4 regions of the Candidatus Thiodiazotropha sp. LNASS1 genome follow, and region 2 is predicted to be linked to each of the others. Evidence: predicted binding sites of a transcription regulator. Region 2 holds the regulator's gene; each other region holds the start of a gene.

Region 1 (4,451 bases), 1.3 Mb from region 2:
CGGTTGCGATGAATCCGCCGCCAGCCCGCCTAACAGGCGGCTGCTTGTGATGTTGTCGGGGAGCCGTGACATAAGTACCTCGAGTACCGGGCGAAATCCCCAGCACCAACTGCACATTGGATCATGGATGTAGTAGAGGTGAGCCATGTTCAGGATTTGTTTCGCAGCTATATCGGTTGTGATATAAGAGTATATCCGATTCAGGTAATACATTTGCCGATATATATTATTGGCATTTCATGATCCATCAGGCTTGGCCACGCTATGGTTGTCGTCTGTCAGGGTGATAATAGTTTGAAATCCGCACTCCTTGGAAAAATCTCATTCTGGTTGATAGTCGTCGGCAGCGCGGCACTTCTGACACCGCAACCCGCCTGGCCCGAGTGGTTGGCGCGTATGATATTGTCTGCCGGTATTGCGTTGGGCGCGACCACACTCGGTGTACTGCTGTGGCAGAAGCGTGGTCGCAGCAGCAAGAAGTGACAGGGAAACACTATGCCTTGAACGGTCCCCGTCAACCGGCCGCTATTTTCCGTTCGACCCTATTCAATAGGCCAATGATTTCGCCTGACAGAGGCTCGATTTCACTATAAAGATCCTCCGCTCTGTCAGTATCCCCACTTTCCATATGCTTGATAATTTCTCTTATCAGTGAATGTAACTGCTGATGGGGTTGTTCTATCGCATGTATTTCAGCAACATCGCCATATCGATTAAGCGCTTCTGAGTAGTACCATTTTCCGAGGGCGCAATCATGGTGCGAGACTGCTTCTTCATGGGAAAGGGATTGCTTGCCATCGAGAAAGGAACGTACTCTTGTTTTCCATGCCAGGTGGGCCGATTTTGCAGAGCTGAAATCAAACCCTCTATCGCCGGAAAATTTAAACTGCTGGACAATCCTTTGCAGATCGGAGGCTAATGTCCCCAGGTCATTGGCAGTATCAGAGGTATCTTTTGCCCGTTGCGAGGTCTGCTTGCCGTTTTCGCTGATATTGATTATGTTCTTGTTGATCTCTTCCACCACCGAGCACTGCTCCTCTGCCGCGGTGGCGATCTGGGTGTTCATGTCGTTGATTGTCTCGATAGCCTTATTTATCTCGCTCAGCGAATGAAGTGCCTCTGTTGCCTGCAGAACTCTGCTGTCCACTTTCTCCCTGCCGGATGCCATCACGGATACTGCCCGCTGTGTGCCACTCTGCAGCGCTTGTATCATTGACTCGATCTCGCCTGTCGATTGATGCGTGCGATTGGCAAGCCCACGCACTTCGTCGGCTACAACAGCAAAACCACGCCCTTGCTCTCCCGCTCTTGCAGCTTCGATGGCGGCGTTAAGGGCGAGTAGGTTGGTCTGCTCGGCAATGCTTTTTATGACATCCAGGACCGATCCGATACGAGCGCTCTCCTGCTCCACACCCAGAATCGAATTTTCTGCAAGTTCCACTTCATCCGCCAACGCCTGCACGGCATCTGCTGTCTGCTTGATTACTTTGCAGCCTGTATGTGCTTCAGCAGTGGCTGCCTTGGTGGCTTCTTCGGCGGTAGTTGCATTTTGTGCTATGTTGGCTACGCAGGCAGTCATTTGGGTCATAGCCGTAGCGACCTGGTCAGTTTCATTTTCCTGCTGTTGGATGCGACGACTGATCTGACTGGTATTGTCTGATGTTTGCGCAACAGCATTGATTACCGACTCAGTGGATTGCGCGGTCTGTTGTATCAGTTTGCGGATTTTGTCAACAAACTGGTTAAAGCTTTCAGCAAGCAGTCCAAGTTCATCATTACCTTTCTTTTCCAATCGCTTCATCAGATCACCATCGCCATTGGCGATGTCTTGCATGGTCTTGACCGCGTCCAGGATCGGATTGTAGATAAGACGCGTGGTCAGCCAACTTATCGATAATCCGATCACAAGTCCAAACAGCAACAGACTGATTACAAGTGTTGTGGTTGAACTGGCATCCTTGATCAGGCGTTGGCTGGTGTGTGAGATAGTCGACTCATGATGAGCAACCAACTGCTCGAGATGTTGATCCGTTGTCATCAATAGTGGTGTGATCTGGCTACGTACGAGCCATGCATCACTGCGCCATTGATTACTCCCGTGTATCTCAAGAAGCCTCTTGTAGTGTTCATCGAAACGGACCATGTTATCCATAAATTGCTCAATGGAATCAGCTTGATCCAATGTCAGTTGATCACTCTTTGCACTGATTAGCCGGACCAGTTTTTTTGTCCTGTCCAGGTAAAGGTTCAAGTCATTAATATTCGAATCACTGCGAAAAGCGAGATAGCCGCGGATGCCGTTCATGATATTGCTCCAGGCATACCGCAGCTCGGTAAGATGATGCAGGATCTGTTTCCGTTCTTCGTCCGCGTATTCTTCCATTTCGGAAAGAATCATTTGGGATGTCAGTTGCATCTGTTCCCGGCTGATAGGATTAATGTGCGTGTTGGCATAGGCAATACCTGGAAAGTTACCTTCATGCGTGGCTGTCTGATTGAGTAACGCCGCAGCTGTTTGTTCATACTGCTTCAGTTTATCGTCCAGCTGCTTGAGTAGTTGGGATGAAGTGGTATCCTCCGCCTCTATGCTCTTGGTTATCAATGATTGAAGTATATATTTCGTTTGGTCCCTTTGACTTGAGAAGTCCTGTAGCTGGGACTCATCCTTCGTAAGAAGATAAAAAGCCAAGGATTCTGTAGATTGTTTCAGGCTTTTTGCGAGGTCTTTCGTCAGGATTAAACGTGGCTGACTCTCGCGCACCACCTGGTTCACGCTTTGTTCAACATTACCCAGACTGATGAGTGTGATAATGGATGAGGTTGCAAGCACACAGAGAATGAGCCCGAAACCGAACCACTGCTTTGTGCGAATCGAAATATTATGAAGAACTGACATGATCGTTTCCCTGATATGGATGATCCATATCCCAATTCCTGGCGCTGGTATTTTATAATTCGTATACGCCGTATAACCTTGCCCACAAGCCGCCTGTGGACGATTCATTACGGCAAATAAGCTTATTGTTTTGCTTTGCCGTAACCATATACTCCATGGTTGCAAGACATATCGTCTTCGATTTGTAAAACTTTAGTTACATTTTGACCCATCCAAACTCTCATGCGGATATAGAGTGAAGTTTAAAAATCTACTTTTTTATCATTAAGCTAGAGACCAGTTTTTATGTATTATTTAAAGTTAACGGCAGGAATGCTATTCCGTAATACTCTGCATCAGGCGGGCGATCAATTGATACTGACTTAAGAAAAAAACACCATGAATCTGCTCAAAAGATCATATTTGATCAATCTCATACAGGCGCTGATCCTGTTTTCATTTTCAGTAAGCGGCCTGACGCATGGTGGCTGGCTTGAGGTTGTATTGCCGAATCATCCTGCCCCCTCCCTGGTGCTTCAAGACTTAAAAGGCAATCAAGTCAAAATCAGCGATCTCAAGGGCAAAACGGTTTTACTCAACTTCTGGACAACCTGGTGCCCTCCCTGTATTGAGGAGATGCCGTCCCTGATCAGGTTGAAAGAGGCGATGAACCAGTCCGATTTTGTCATTCTGGCCATCAATGTCGAGGAGAGCGAACGTCGTGTAAGTAAAATGGCGGCACGCCTGAAACTTACGTTTCCCGTTCTACTTGATCCAAGCCGGGTCGCAGCCAACGCCTGGGAGGTCAAGGTCTTCCCGAGCAGTTTTCTCGTTGATGGACAGGGGCGCTTGCGTTATAAGGCGATTGGTCCTATCGAGTGGGATAGTGACGAAGCCACTTCGATTGTTCACCAGGTCATGCAGAAGTAGGGTGCCTGCGGTGAATATGCATCGGGGACTGTCAACTGAGCGAAGCGTAAGCGCCGTCCTGTCAGATTTTAGAGCATGAACTGGGTCACATCTTTAAACCCAGCCTAGTATTTCTTTTCCCAAATCCTCAACTTTTTAAGTTTCTTTTAATCTTGTTTTGCTAATTTTGGGACAACCTGCCCAAAACGGCCAATGTATTAGTAATGAGTGCTGGATAAAAAAACAAATTAATACAAGTGGTTATTGTTGGTTGCTCATTTATTTGGTAGCTATTGGACAGGAGGATCATCACATTCAATGTGAGCTAATCGTGGACGTATAACGCCGCCGGAGTACTCGTCCCACATAAAAATCGTACAGCTTCATGGAGGGGTTCGATTATGAAGTTCAATCAATCACGACGTAATAAATCCCATCGCTTCGTAACACTCGCGATTTCGTTTATCTTTATGCTGATTTTCACCATGGACAATGGCTGGGCGAGCAGTGATGAAGAAGAGGAAAATCACGAGGAAGACAAATACAGTAGCGAAGAGGATGAGCGCAGGAAGGACGAGGAAGAGGAAGAGAGACATTCCGAAGGTGAGGGTGACGGCGATAACGGCTTGGCACTGCGCCCAAAGAACAGTTTCAATATCATGATGAA
Region 2 (4,451 bases):
GTCGTCTTTGCCGGCTGGGGCGGGTTCCTGGATGGCATCCAGCAGTGTTTCGAAATCGTTATCACTGATCTCATTGGACGAGGATTGCTCTTTCACCGCAGGTGGTTCGGGTTGCGTCGACACCTCTGTATCGGTTACAGGTGCTTGCTCGTCCTGAGTGACTGTTTCAACTGACTCCGCAACCTCTTCCTCCTCAACCTCTTCCTTTTCGCCTTCCGGCACGGCATAACGGTTGAGTCGCTCGATCAGATCCCGGTCCGCGTGTTCCGGCATGACGCCTTCGCGCACCTGCTCGAACATGGCATTGACAATATCAAGCACTTCGAGCACGGAGTCCATTAAATCCGGACCCACACTGCGTTGCCCCTGGCGCAGTATATTGAAGACATCCTCAGCCCGGTGGCAAACCTCCACCAAGGGATCTATTGATAGAAACCCGGCACCACCCTTAATGGTGTGAAAGCCTCTAAAAACGGCATTCAGCAGATCGAAATCATCAGGTTGCTGCTCTAGATCCACTAACTGCTCACTAAGCAGCTCAAGTATCTCTCCAGCCTCGACCAGAAAATCCTGAAGGATTTCGTCGTTGACATCGATGCTCATCTAATGCTCCCGGTAGATCACCGAACTTTACCGAATGTTGTTGAAATCTATATCGGTCCTTACCTGTATAACTAAAATCCCAGGCTGGAGAGCAGATCGTCCACATCGTCCTGACTTGTCACTTGGTCTCCCTGATCCAGCCCTGGAATAGCCGGTCCTGCAAGCTCTTCTTTAACATCTTTTTTCTGATCAGGATCGTCCAGCTTGCTACCGGTAATACGCACCAGCATGACAAGTTTCTCTTCAACATCATGGACCAGGGTGATGACCTTGCGAATGATTTGACCAGTGAGATCCTGAAAATCCTGAGCCAACAGCACTTCCGAAAGGTTCTTATGCAGCTCACCGGCATCCGTCCCGGTGGTTTGTAAAAAACTCGAAAGTGCGCCACTAAGCTCTTTGAAATCATCTTTATTGAGCAGTCGGGAACGCAGTTTGTCCCACTGCTCTGCGAGTTCTGCAGACTGTTGTTCGATCTTCTCAATCAGCGGGATACTCTGTTCAACCGCTGTCAAGGTGCGATTTGCGGATTGCTCGGTCATGGTAATGACATAGGTGAGCCGCTCCTTGGCATCGGGTATCTCCACATTCGTCATGTCAGAGATACGGGCATCGAGCAGGAAGCCGTTTATGGCATCATGCAGTTCACGTGTGAGACGACCCACCTCTTGAAACAGGTCATCATTTTTCTCTGCCGGCGTCAGACTTGAAATCAAACGCTCGGATTCCGCATCATCACCGGCTTCCAGGCTGATAACGAGGGACTTTGCAATCTCTAATCGTTGTTGGTTATCTGGTTGTCCCATTTTCTACTCCCGGCCCAGTCTCAACTTAACCCACGCGTTCGAAGATCTTATTGATCTTCTCTTCCAAGGTCGTGGCGGTGAATGGTTTGACGACATAGCCATTCACACCTGCCTGCGCCGCTTCTATGATCTGCTCTCGTTTCGACTCCGCCGTCACCATCAATACCGGCAATGCGGCCAACTTGTCATCGGCCCTTACGGCTTTCAGCAGATCGATACCGGTCATCCCCGGCATATTCCAGTCTGAAACGAGAAAATCGAAATTCCCGCTCTGTAACATAGGTAGCGCGGTAAGACCATCATCCGCTTCCTGGGTGTTGTTAAACCCAAGATCGCGCAATAGATTCTTGATAATTCGCCGCATGGTGGAAAAATCGTCCACAATGAGGATCTTCATATTCTTGTCCAATGCTACCTCCATCCTGTTACCGCTGATAACCAATCAGCAGATCACAGGCCAACCATTACTCTTCGTCATGTACCAATGAGAGCCAATCTGTCAAACGCGACCGCAAACGCAGCGTGGCCTGACTGTGTATTTGGCAAACCCTGGACTCACTGACACCCAGTACATGCCCTATCTCACGAAGATTCATCTCATCATCGTAATACATGGCAATAACCAGCCGTTCGCGATCAGGCAAACCGGCAATTGCTTCCGCCAATGCCTTCTTGAAGGCATCTTTCTGTAAACCGTCAAACGGAGTATCTGCTGGCCCTTCCCGTGCAACAGGAAAGCCATCACTCACTGCAGTCAACTCATCCAGACTGAATATGCGGCATCCTGTCGAATCCCGCAGAATCTGGTGATAGTCCTCCAGGCTCATGCCCAAGGCCTCGGCCACTTCCACATCACGTGCGTCTCGGCCTTCATTGTTCTCGATTTCCCTCATCGCCTCTGCAACCATGCGTGCCTTGCGATGAACAGAACGTGGCGTCCAGTCACTGCGCCGGATCTCGTCCAGCATTGCGCCGCGAATGCGGATACCCGCATAGGTCTCAAAACTGGCGCCCTGCGTGGGATCATAGTTTCTACTCGCCTCGAGCAGACCCAGCATCCCCGCCTGAATCAGATCATCCGCCTGAACATTCGGTGGCAGCCGATTCATCAAGTGATAGGCAATCCTTTTCACCAGTCCGGCATGTTGATCCACCAGATCATCAAAGTTCTGTTGTTGCTGCATGGCGGTGTATGTCGCTAAACCGCTCACCGTCATATCTCCCCGTATTGGCTAGAAAATTGGATCAATCGCTCGACGAAAAACTGCAAATCACCGCTGACACCCGAGGGTACAGGCCAGTTATCGGCCTTTTTGGCCAAATTCTTGAATGCCTGTGATACTCGTGAGCGCGGATAGGCCTCGACTACGGGTTTTTGACTTCTTACAGCCTTCCGCAGTTGTTCGTCATATGGGATGCTGCCCATATAGTTCAGCATAACGTCCAGGTATTGATCGGTTACCCGGCACATTTTATTGTAAAGGTCCCGCCCCTCCTGCACGCTCTTCACCATATTCGCCAGGATACGGAAACGACTGATTCCGTGTTCCCGGTTCAGTAACTTGATAATCGCATAAGCGTCCGTGATGGATGCAGGCTCATCACATACCACAACAATCTGTTCCTGTGCCGCACGACTGAAACTGATCACCAGATCGGAAATACCGGCAGCCGTGTCGATCAACAAAACGTCCACATCATTGGCCACTTCGCTGAAGGCATGGATCAATCCGGCATTCTCGGCGGGTGTCATTTCAGCCATATGCTGGATTCCGGAAGCGCCTGGCACGACCCTCATGCCTTTGGGCCCGGTCACCATGACATCTTCCAGAGAGCATTCACCCTGCATGACATGGGAGAGATTTCGCTCCGCATGCAAACCGAGGATCACATCCAGGTTTGCCAGTCCCAGATCGGCATCGAGCAGCATTACCCGACGGCCGAGTTCGGCGAAGGCAACGCCCAGATTGGCTGATATACTGGTTTTTCCAACCCCCCCTTTACCACCGGTGACCGCAATCACTCTCACTGGTTCCGGGTTGATCATCCTGCGTAACCCTGTCGCCTGATCTTCGATCTGTTCAGACATGTGCATAGTCATTCATTCCCCCGAAAGCCATCGCCAGATACTCCTCATCCGGACTGCTGCCCATCAGCTCGGACAGCTCCACTGCCTGTTTCATCAACCTGTCTGCATGGGCGTTTTGAATATCCTCCGGCACCCGCTGACCGTCAGTCACGAAGGCCAGCGGCAGTTTTGCATCGAGAGCGGCGGACAACACACCCCCGAGCGAGGCGGCCTCATCCATCTTGGTCAGGATGACACCAATAGGTTTTACGATATTGAACGCTTGGATTGCGTGACTCAGGGCCGAGCGTTGGGTGGTTGCGGAGAGGGTCAACAAAGATTTAACGGGATGATTACCCTTGTGCAGCAGCGCCAGGCGTTCTGTCAGCTTGAGGTCTCTCTGTCCCATACCGGCGGTATCTATCAAAACCAAACGTTTTTCCGCGAAGGCATGCAGGGCATTGTTGAGCTCTTCCGGTGAGGTGACGCTGCGAACCGGCACATCGAGGATTCGGCCATAGTTTTGTAGCTGCTCCTGAGCACCGATCCGGTAACTGTCGGCCGAAATCAGGGCAAGATGGCGATTGCCGTGACGCAGGCAGAATCTGGCAGCCAACTTGGCAATGGTGGTGGTCTTTCCGACGCCGGTTGGTCCCACCAGCGCAAGGGTGCCGCCTTCATCGAGCAGGTCCTTTTTTATAACCGGTATTTCTGCACCGAGCTGGGTCAAGGCCTGACGCCATGCCTGTTCGGGTGTTTCGGCATCTTCCACACGATATGCCAGTTCCTTACAGTGACCCGTATCCAGTCCCAATGCCATCAGTCGGCGGATTAAATCCTGTGTCTGGGGTCGACGATGCCCAAGGTCGCGCCAAGTCAACTCAGAGAGTTCGTTCTCCATCATCCGTCGCAATGCCTGCATCTCCCGACGCATCTCTCTCAATACCGGATCCTGACTCCATTCGACCCGGGGC
Region 3 (4,451 bases), 210 kb from region 2:
GGCTGGATTGCGCCAGGAATCCATTGCTTCACTAGCCCCCCACGGAATACGCCCCGAAGGAAGTGCCCTTGGGGTGCGCCCCGAAGGAAGTGCCCTTGGGGTACGCCTGAAAAGCGCCACTCGGTGTTGCTCGTCGCTCATTTTGAATCACCAAACCGCTCTTCTCGCAGCTTGATCGGCGTCTGTTTAGTTACCACAGCACCGATCGGGTTGGTGTTGACAGGCCCTACAGATCGGGTGTTGCGGGTGGTGTCGGACGATTGGGTATCAATGCAACCTCGTCGCCATCTTCAAGGCGGCTGAAAAACTCGGCAAACTGCTTGTTGATCGTAGGTCTCAAAAGCGATTCATCGAAGACTTGAGCGACCTGATGCCGACGGTTTCTGAGTAATTTCAGTAGCTCAGAAATGGTTGTCACTGAAGGCGGCAATACCAGTTCTTCACTCTCTCTACCCGTTTTATTAGCCAACCAAGAGAAATAGTAGAGCTTGATCTTGCGTTCTCCCTGACCGTTTTCCTGGCGTGTGTAGCCTATGGTTTCTAACGTTTTGAGATAGTTGTTCCAGTTTTTCTCTTGCTTGACACCCAACTGATAGAGCGTTTCCCAAGAGTAGATCCCGGTATCGTGTCCGTCATCGAAAATTAGGCGAATCGCATACTGACCCTGAGGCTCGATTTTTGTAATGTTGACCGACTCCTTTCCTATGACGGGTGCGTCACTTGCTTTGACCTCCGCCGCTGTGGAGAAGACACGCAGATACTCGCAGGGCAGCTCAAAACTCATTCCATCGGAAAAGCGCAGGACCAGGAGGCGGGATTTTTGGTGCAAATTGATCTCAATGGGGGTTGGGCTCTCACTCGACATAATTCATGCAGGCCAACAAGGTTAGATAAGGGGCAAGGATGATGTCACACAAAGGCTTCCCGCTTCAACCTGGAATCTTTGATGGCTTATCAGCGTCTGCCGCTCCCCCCGACCCTGAGAAGGGTGCGATCCATGGCGCGACTGCTGAGCAGTCGCCGTAGTAGTGCGAACAGATGGGTAGGAAAGGTGACGTGATAGCGCGGTTTGGGCCTGCTGCTTTCCAGGGCATGGATGACCTTTTTCAGCACCGCTTCCGCCGGTAGGGTAAAGGGAGCGGCAGGTCCTTGTTTTTCGAGACGATTTATCAAGGACTGGTAGTACTGCCGATGGACTGAATGGAGGCTGTCGATATGTTTTTGAAACATCCTGTGGGCATTTTCCCGAAATTTGCTTTCGATCGGTCCCGGTTCGATCAGTGAGACGTGAATACCGCTTCCCACAAGCTCCAAGCGCAGCGTGTCGCTCAATCCCTCCAGGGCATATTTACTGGACACGTAGGCCCCACGATAGGGCAGAGTGATAAAACCCAGAATGGAACTGTTCTGAATGATTCGCCCCGCTCCCTGTCTGCGCATTGTGGGTATGATCCGGCAGGTCAGCTCATGCCAGCCGAACAGATTGGTTTCAAATTGTCGCCGCAACGCCTCGCGGCTCAGATCCTCAACCGCTCCGGGCTGACCGTATGCGCCATTGTTGAAGAGGCCATAGAGACGTCCGTCGGTTCTTTTTAACACCTGATCCACGGCCTGATCGATGGAACTGCTGTCATCGAGATCGAGCTGGAGTGATTCGAATCCCTGTCGCTGCAAATCCGCCACATCCTGCTCTTTGCGGGCACTGGCAAAGACACGAAAACCGCGGTTTTTCAGTCCAGCTGCGACGCAATGTCCGATACCACTGGAACAGCCTGTTATGAGTACACTTTTTTCATTTGACATATGGGCGGTAATGTAAAATTTTTTGTAACAATTCTGCTCATGATAGCGTGGTTTGCAGCAATCCAATGCTGATTCAAACGACTTACGGAGTGAACGCCTAAGGGCCTTGAGGAATTAAAGTTTGCCAATTTCCTACCGCTAAAACAAACAGATTGGAATCTTAGCGCAACGCCTGTGATCGACCCGGGACGGGTTGCTCTCAGCCAGCTTTTCAAAGATGCATAAATAAGCAACGGGGATTCGGAGAACTAATAAGTGGATATTGCTACTCTGGTCGGCCTATTGGGTGGTTTCGGCATCATTATCGGGGCTATTGCTTCAGGTGGCGATGTGATGCTGTTTGTGAATATTCCCTCACTATTGATTGTTGGAGGGGGAACGTTCATGGTGACATTGATGCAGGTCTCCCTGGGTGACTTTCTCGGCTCCTTCAGTATCGGTATGAAGGCATTTTTCTACAAGACCGACGACCCTAAGAAACTCATCGAAGAGGCGGTTGAGCTGGCTGACATTGCACGGAAAAACGGATTACTGGCCTTGGAGGGGCAGGAGATCGGCAATCCTTTCCTCCAGCAAGGTATCGGTCTCTGTGTGGATGGACATGATCCGGCTTTGGTCAATAAGTTGTTGACCAAGGATATCGATCTGACGATTCAGCGCCACGAGGTCGGCCAGACTATGTTCAAGAATATGGCAACCATGGCGCCGGCCATGGGAATGATCGGTACCCTGGTCGGTTTGGTGCAGATGCTGGCGAACATGTCGGATCCGGCCAGTATCGGGCCCGCCATGGCAGTCGCCTTGCTGACAACACTCTATGGTGCCGTTATCGCGAATGCCTTCGCACAACCCATTTCTGACAAACTTGCCCGGGCCAGTGCGATGGAGAAGACCAACAAGTCGCTGATCATGGAGACAATCTCTGGCATCCAGGAAGGCATGAATCCACGGGTGCTGGAACAGCTTTTGAGCACCTATCTCCCAACCGGTAAGCGTCCGGTTCAGGAAACCTGACCAAATGGCGGACGAATGCCCGAAATGCCCTGACGGACTTCCTCCGTGGTTGGCGACCTTCGCCGATCTGATGTCATTGCTGATGTGTTTCTTCGTTTTGCTGCTCTCCTTCGCGGAGATCGATGCCGCACGTTTCAAGAAAATGGCCGAATCGATGAAGGATGCCTTTGGTGTCCAGCGTGAAATCCCGGTAATGGACGTCGTCAAGGGTACCAGCGTGGTCATGCAGGAATTCAGCCCGGGAAAGCCGGAACCGACGCCGATAGAAGAGCTCCGCCAGCAGACTACGGATGTGGAACAGGATTTTCTGCAGAGTGAGGATCAACGTAGCGAGGCTGAGGACCAACAGGATCTCGATATCGACATGGCAAAGGCCGCGATGCAGGCTCAGATTGAGGAAGAGGTCAAGGAGCAGGCAGAAGAGCTGCAGGAGATGCTGGACGGCGAAATTTCGGAAGGATTGCTGGATGTGGAGACGGAGGATACAAAAATTATCATTCGCATCCAGGAAAAGGGTTCATTTCCATCGGGTCGGGCGACTCTCAACCCCGATTTCTTCGAAGTGATCTCAAAAATAACCGATGTTATAGCCAACACGCCTGGTAAGATCATTGTTGCCGGTCATACTGACAACATCCCGATTTCCACCCGGCGCTTTCGCTCGAATTGGGAGCTCTCGTCTGCCCGGGCGGTGACTGTGGTGCACGCCATGCTGAGTAATGCGGCCATTGATGAAGGTCGCTTTCTGATCCAGGGGTATGCCGATTCACAACCACTGGTTGTCAATGATACGAGTGAAAACAGGGCGACAAACAGACGTGTCGAGCTTGTGATTCAGCGTGGTGAGGATGAGGATAGCGGTGAGGTGATCAAGGCCAGTGAACAATAGTGTAAGCTGGAGAGGAGTGCTGATAGATGACGAAGAATGAGAAGGCAATGACACAGGATGAACGCAGAGAGTTCTTCCGCATCGATGATTCGATACAGGTCAGCTATCGTGTGATCACCCTGAATGAGTTACCTGAAAGCATCGATGACAAAATGCAGGGGACAGACAGATTCACCGTAATGACCCGGCTACAGACCATCAGCCAGCACCTGTCCGCACCCCTGCACCGTATCGAGCAGCGGGATCCTGATATAGCCGACTATCTCAAGGCGTTGGATGACAAGATCAATTTACTGGGACAAAGTTTCCTCGCACAGGAAAATGAGTTGCTGAATCGACCCTCCCATTCGGTTAACCTGAGTGCCGGTGGCATTGCCATGGATATCACCGAGAAGTTGGAAGTGGGTGACCTGGTTGAGATAAAGCTGCTGCTGTTGCCCTCATTTACCGGTGTGGTGGCCTACGGCGAGGTGGTTGGCATCGAAGAGGCAATCGGTGGAGATGCGGCCTATCCCTTCCACACCAGGATAAATTTCACGCTCATCCGCAATAGTGATCAGGATGCCTTGATCCGCCACATCACAAGGCGCCAGGGTGAGATGCTGCGTCAACGTAGAGAACAGTTGGATCAGCAGAACGACTGATTCGCCGTTGCTGGCTGTGTATTGAGCATGACTTTGGGCGCTTTTCTGCCGCCCGTATCCACTCTCCGGCGTAAAACCGCAAAACAATCACTCGTGTGTGA
Region 4 (4,451 bases), 1.9 Mb from region 2:
ATGCTCAGCTGTTCTGGATGGAAGCCAGCTGACTGGTGAGAAAGCTGCTGGTACTTTGCAGTATAGCAACCGTTTGATCCAAAGCTGTAAATTGAGCGATCAGTTTTTTCTCATAATCATCCAGGCGCAGTTCCGCCCGCTCGATCTGAGTCTGCACATTGTCCTTCTGATTGTTCAGACTTTCATCTTTGGCTTCGATAACCCCACCGACATCCAGCAACAGATCGGCGTAGTTATAGAAACGGTTTGCAAATCCTGTGGTTTCATCGGTCAGGATCTGCGACACACGATCAAAATCGTTGACCAATGCATCCGCTAAATCGCTGCTATCGAGGGAGAGAACACCCTCTCTGTCCCGAGTGATACCGATCTCAAACAGGTAGGCATTGGCAGCATCCACTGTTGCGACCTGATTGAGGACATCGACAAAACCCTGTCTCATCCTGCGCAGGCTGCTGTCGCCACCCAATGAGCTCGCTTCCATTGCTTCGAACTCTTCCATCACCGTATTGTAGGCATCGACCAGCCCTTGGATCTTCTCCTCGATCCTGGTGTTGTCCCGGGTGATTCCGATTGAAGCACTGCCGGCAGCCACCAGTTCAAAGGTAACGCCCGATACGGCCCCGGTCACTGAATTCGATGCACTATTGACGGTGAAACCATCTATGTAGAGCAGCGCATCCTGGGCTGTCTCCACCTGCTCGGCAAGGCCATCGCCGCCGGCACCGATATGGAATAGTCTGGAGAGGCCGTTGGCGTCGGTGTTGTTGCCGTCATCGCCATCCACGAAGCTGACTGAAATGGCGTTCGCCGCACCGGTCTCCTGACTGGTGAGGATCAAGCGGCTGCCACCACTCTCATTCAGGATGGTGGCCGCAACACCGGGATTGTCGGCGGCACTGTTGATGGCATCACGCAGATCCGCCAGCGTGTTGTTGCTGCCATCCACGGTCAGATTCATGGTCGAGCCATCGACAGTGATCGACAAGGTGCCCGTACCGACTGCGGTGTTGCTGTCGGCATAGGCGGAGGAAGCCAGCTTATCCCCGCTCGCCAAGTGGTCTACAACGATATCGTAACTCGACACCGCCGCGTTTTCATCGGCGCTGACGGTCACCACGGATTCGTCACTGGAGCTGGTGGAAAAAACCGCCAGACCTGTCGTGGTGGTCAAATCTTCCACAGTGCTCTTGAAGGTGTCGATAGCACTCTTGATCAGTCCATAGTCGCTGATCTGCTGATCGATCTCCTTCTCACGTGTGCGCAGCTGATCGAGCGGGCGCGACTCAATCTGCAACAGCTGATTGATAATACTGTTCCAGTCGCTCCCGGCACCAATACCTGAAAAGCCGATTGCCATGATTAGCTAAGCCTCACCAATTGTATGAGTACTACGTTTAAACCCTGTCATCCAACAAGACGCCCGGTAACAGCTCGTCCTGCATCTCCTCTATATGGGAAATAACATGCAAGATCTGATCCGGGGGTATTTGCCTGACCAACTCACCGGTATCGGAATCAATTACCCGGATTACCTGCGTTCCGGTTTCCTGATCGATACTGAACTCGAGATTCCGGTTGACAATCTGCGTCAGGTTTTCGACGTTGAGCGCCAGCTCTTTGCTGTCGATAACCAACGGTTGTTCAACATCCGCCGCCTGTTTCCTTTCCCCCTCTTCAGAAGAGGTCAGATTCTGTGTAACTGGACTCTGAGCAGTCTTGGAGACATCACGCTTATAGGCATACTCATTGGCCAAATTGTTGATTACGTTTGGCATGATCACACCCTAACCTATTTGTTCCGCTAAATCATGGGGGCGGCTGAAACCGCCACCCCCACGGTTGTCCTTAACTGAGCAGACCCAAGGCCAGCTGTGGCAGTGAGTTGGCCTGTGCCAAGGCGGCCACACCAGCCTGCTGCACGACTTGAGCACTGGTCATTCTTGCGGTTTCACGGGCGAAGTCCGCATCCATGACGCGTCCGGCTGCCGCATATTGTGCCTCTTCGATGGAAGCGGCTACGCGAGAGGCCGATGACAGACGGCTCTGCAGACTACCGACGTTAGCCAGTTCGGCTGCCACTGCATTGAGGTCTGTGTCCACCGACGCGATACTGCTGATGGTAGCGGTATGGGCAGGTGCGGCTGATGAGACAGCGATTGTCTGTCCGGCGTTGGCACCGACCTGAATGGTACCACCACCTCCGAACACTGCTGTGCCGTTGAAGGTTGCACGAGCCAAGGCGTCCGTGATCTCGGTTGTCAGGGCATCAAATTCGGTCGACATATAACCCTGCTGGGCTGCGGTGTAGAGACCGCTGGCATGTTGCACTGCGAGTTCACGCTGACGTTGCATCATGTCGCTGACAGTCTGCAGGGTAGCGTCTGCCACGCTCAGATAGGAGATGCCGTCCGCGATATTGCGCTGGGCGACTGTCATGCCCCGTGCCTGACCGGTTTGCAGCTGTGCGATAGCGAGGCCGGCGGCATCGTCTTTCGCCATATTGATGCGCAAACCTGAGGAGAGGCGCTGTACTGCGGTTTCAAGGTTGGATTGGGTGCGACCTAAGTTTTTCTGTGCCGCAAGGGAGAATACATTAGTGTTGACTGTGATTGCCATGATCTAATTCCTCTATCGAACCGGCGACGGCATCTATGCTAAGCGCTCTATCACCGGTGATTTGCATTTAGCGGATATACCAACAATTTTGGTATTTACCGCCTCCGATATTTGTAGCGGCCCCCAGCCATGGAACTTTAACCCGTATCACACTTTAAATAGCTGCGCCCCACCTCCCGTCATTCAGCGTTACTCATTGATTATACTTAAGTTTATGGGAATCACCGATCCACTTCCGTAAGGAAGCAATATCCTATGCCTTAGCTTCCCTAATTTTTCCGGAAAAGAGCTGTACGCGCATCGAATCCCCGAAGATTGGTTTCGACTGCCTGGTACGGGACGTTGGAATGTCTGCTGGAAGACAGGCAGGATCTGCAGCTCGACCGGAGTCCGCAGCGCCCTGCTGCTTAGAGATAATTGAAAAGTGAAAGACCTTGCACCATGTTGAAGGTCTGCTGTGCCGCCTGCAACGCCACCAGATCCTGTTCGAAGCGACTGATCGCCTCTGCGATATCCAGATCTTCGGTCTTGGAAAGCGCACTTTGCATGGTGAAGATGAAGTCTTCATTGATAAGGCGCTGTTGATCGATGGTATTCAGGCGCGCGCCGCCCCGCGCCCTGACCGAAACCATGTGTTCCTGAGCCAGTTGCAGATCGTCCATGAATGCGCTGTTCGGCGCATCTGCCTCCATGCCCGCGATAATGCCATGTACGGTTTCGAAGATGTTTCGTCTTCCGCCCGCTGCAGTCTCTATATTCATGAACACATCGAAGCCGTTTTCCCGGTCCTGAACCTGTCGGGTTGCCGAGATCTGCAGGGTTCTGATGCCCATGTCACCGCCATAGGCGAACACACCGTCGGCGGGATTGCCGAATGGAATGGTGTCGGCATCATAACCGGCAAAGATAAACTCACCGTCACTGTCCCGGGTATTGGCCAATGCCATCAACTCATCATTAAGCTGGCGCAGTTCTTCGGCGATGGCCTGGCGCGCGGCCGCAGAGTAGGTATCACTCTGCCCCTGTATGGCCAACTCCATGATGCGCGGCAACAGATCATCCACCCCCCTCAACGTGGCTTCCTGCAGTTCGAGTCGGGATTGAGCCCTGTCGGCATTGTTCTGATACTGTTCAACCTGGGTAATGGAGGTACGCAGATCGAGTACATAGGCAGCGCCTGGGGGATCATCCTTGGGTGTCAGGATGCGTTTACCGGTGGAGATCTGCATCTGCGCCCTGCTGACTGCAGACTGGCGTTCGAGCATGCTATTGATGCCCCGGTCGAACAGCATGGATGTGGAAATCCTACTCATACCTCTACCTCCTGACCGCGCCTATTAGAGTATCGAAGAGGGTGCCGGCAACCGATATCACCTGTGCCGATGCCTGATAGGCCTGCTGAAACTGAATCAGCTTGGCCGCCTCTTCATCGAGGTTGACACCCGAGATCTCCGCCATCGCCTCTTGCGAGCGTATCAACAGACTCTCCTGGGCTCCCAGATTCAGTTCCGCGTGACGCGTCTTCGAACCCACATCCGAGACCATCTGGATATAGGTCGCATCAAAGGTGGCCGTTCCGCCCAGTAACAGATTCTGGTTTTGCAGGTTCTGCAGAGAGAGGGCATTGCGATTATCGCTACTGCCGTTGGTGTTATTGCTGATGGTGAAACTATCACCATCCGCGGGCACGCCGGAAATAGCGAAACTGATGCCGCCGTAGGCGGTGAACTGGGCACTTGGGACCTGGGTACCGGCTATCGTCGCAGTGTTGAGATTGTCGTAGACGATGAAATCATCGAAGGGATCAACACCAGGTACCGAACCCGGATAGT

What was found. The regulator FliA, encoded in region 2, starts transcription of late flagellar genes. The targets are predictions, from matches to a motif close to GCTAAAGTTNNNNNNNNNNCNGCCGATA.
Region 1: the regulator FliA is predicted to act here: its motif matches at 3,066-3,093, upstream of AB8516_RS05750 (methyl-accepting chemotaxis protein).
Region 3: the regulator FliA is predicted to act here: its motif matches at 1,917-1,944, upstream of pomA (flagellar motor protein PomA).
Region 4: the regulator FliA is predicted to act here: its motif matches at 2,734-2,761, upstream of AB8516_RS08475 (flagellin).

What each region holds. Positions count from the first base shown of each region.
Region 1 is NZ_OZ156465.1:1,326,650-1,331,100, reverse strand. It holds gene AB8516_RS05760 (DsbA family protein) at 1-147, opposite strand, end outside; gene AB8516_RS05755 (hypothetical protein) at 295-483, shown strand; gene AB8516_RS05750 (methyl-accepting chemotaxis protein) at 515-2,896, opposite strand; gene AB8516_RS05745 (TlpA family protein disulfide reductase) at 3,275-3,805, shown strand; gene AB8516_RS05740 (hypothetical protein) at 4,186-4,451, shown strand, end outside.
Region 2 is NZ_OZ156465.1:62,294-66,744, reverse strand. It holds gene AB8516_RS00330 (chemotaxis protein CheA) at 1-603, opposite strand, end outside; gene AB8516_RS00325 (protein phosphatase CheZ) at 675-1,409, opposite strand; gene cheY (chemotaxis response regulator CheY) at 1,435-1,818, opposite strand; gene AB8516_RS00315 (RNA polymerase sigma factor FliA) at 1,874-2,620, opposite strand; gene AB8516_RS00310 (MinD/ParA family protein) at 2,623-3,456, opposite strand; gene flhF (flagellar biosynthesis protein FlhF) at 3,491-4,451, opposite strand, start outside.
Region 3 is NZ_OZ156465.1:276,050-280,500, forward strand. It holds gene AB8516_RS01055 (MoaD/ThiS family protein) at 227-535, opposite strand; partial or broken gene AB8516_RS01060 (gamma-butyrobetaine hydroxylase-like domain-containing protein) at 512-865, opposite strand; gene AB8516_RS01065 (SDR family oxidoreductase) at 955-1,803, opposite strand; gene pomA (flagellar motor protein PomA) at 2,059-2,817, shown strand; gene AB8516_RS01075 (flagellar motor protein MotB) at 2,822-3,706, shown strand; gene AB8516_RS01080 (PilZ domain-containing protein) at 3,733-4,350, shown strand.
Region 4 is NZ_OZ156465.1:1,943,744-1,948,194, forward strand. It holds gene fliD (flagellar filament capping protein FliD) at 5-1,360, opposite strand; gene AB8516_RS08470 (flagellar protein FlaG) at 1,398-1,778, opposite strand; gene AB8516_RS08475 (flagellin) at 1,849-2,619, opposite strand; gene flgL (flagellar hook-associated protein FlgL) at 3,027-3,932, opposite strand; gene flgK (flagellar hook-associated protein FlgK) at 3,937-4,451, opposite strand, start outside.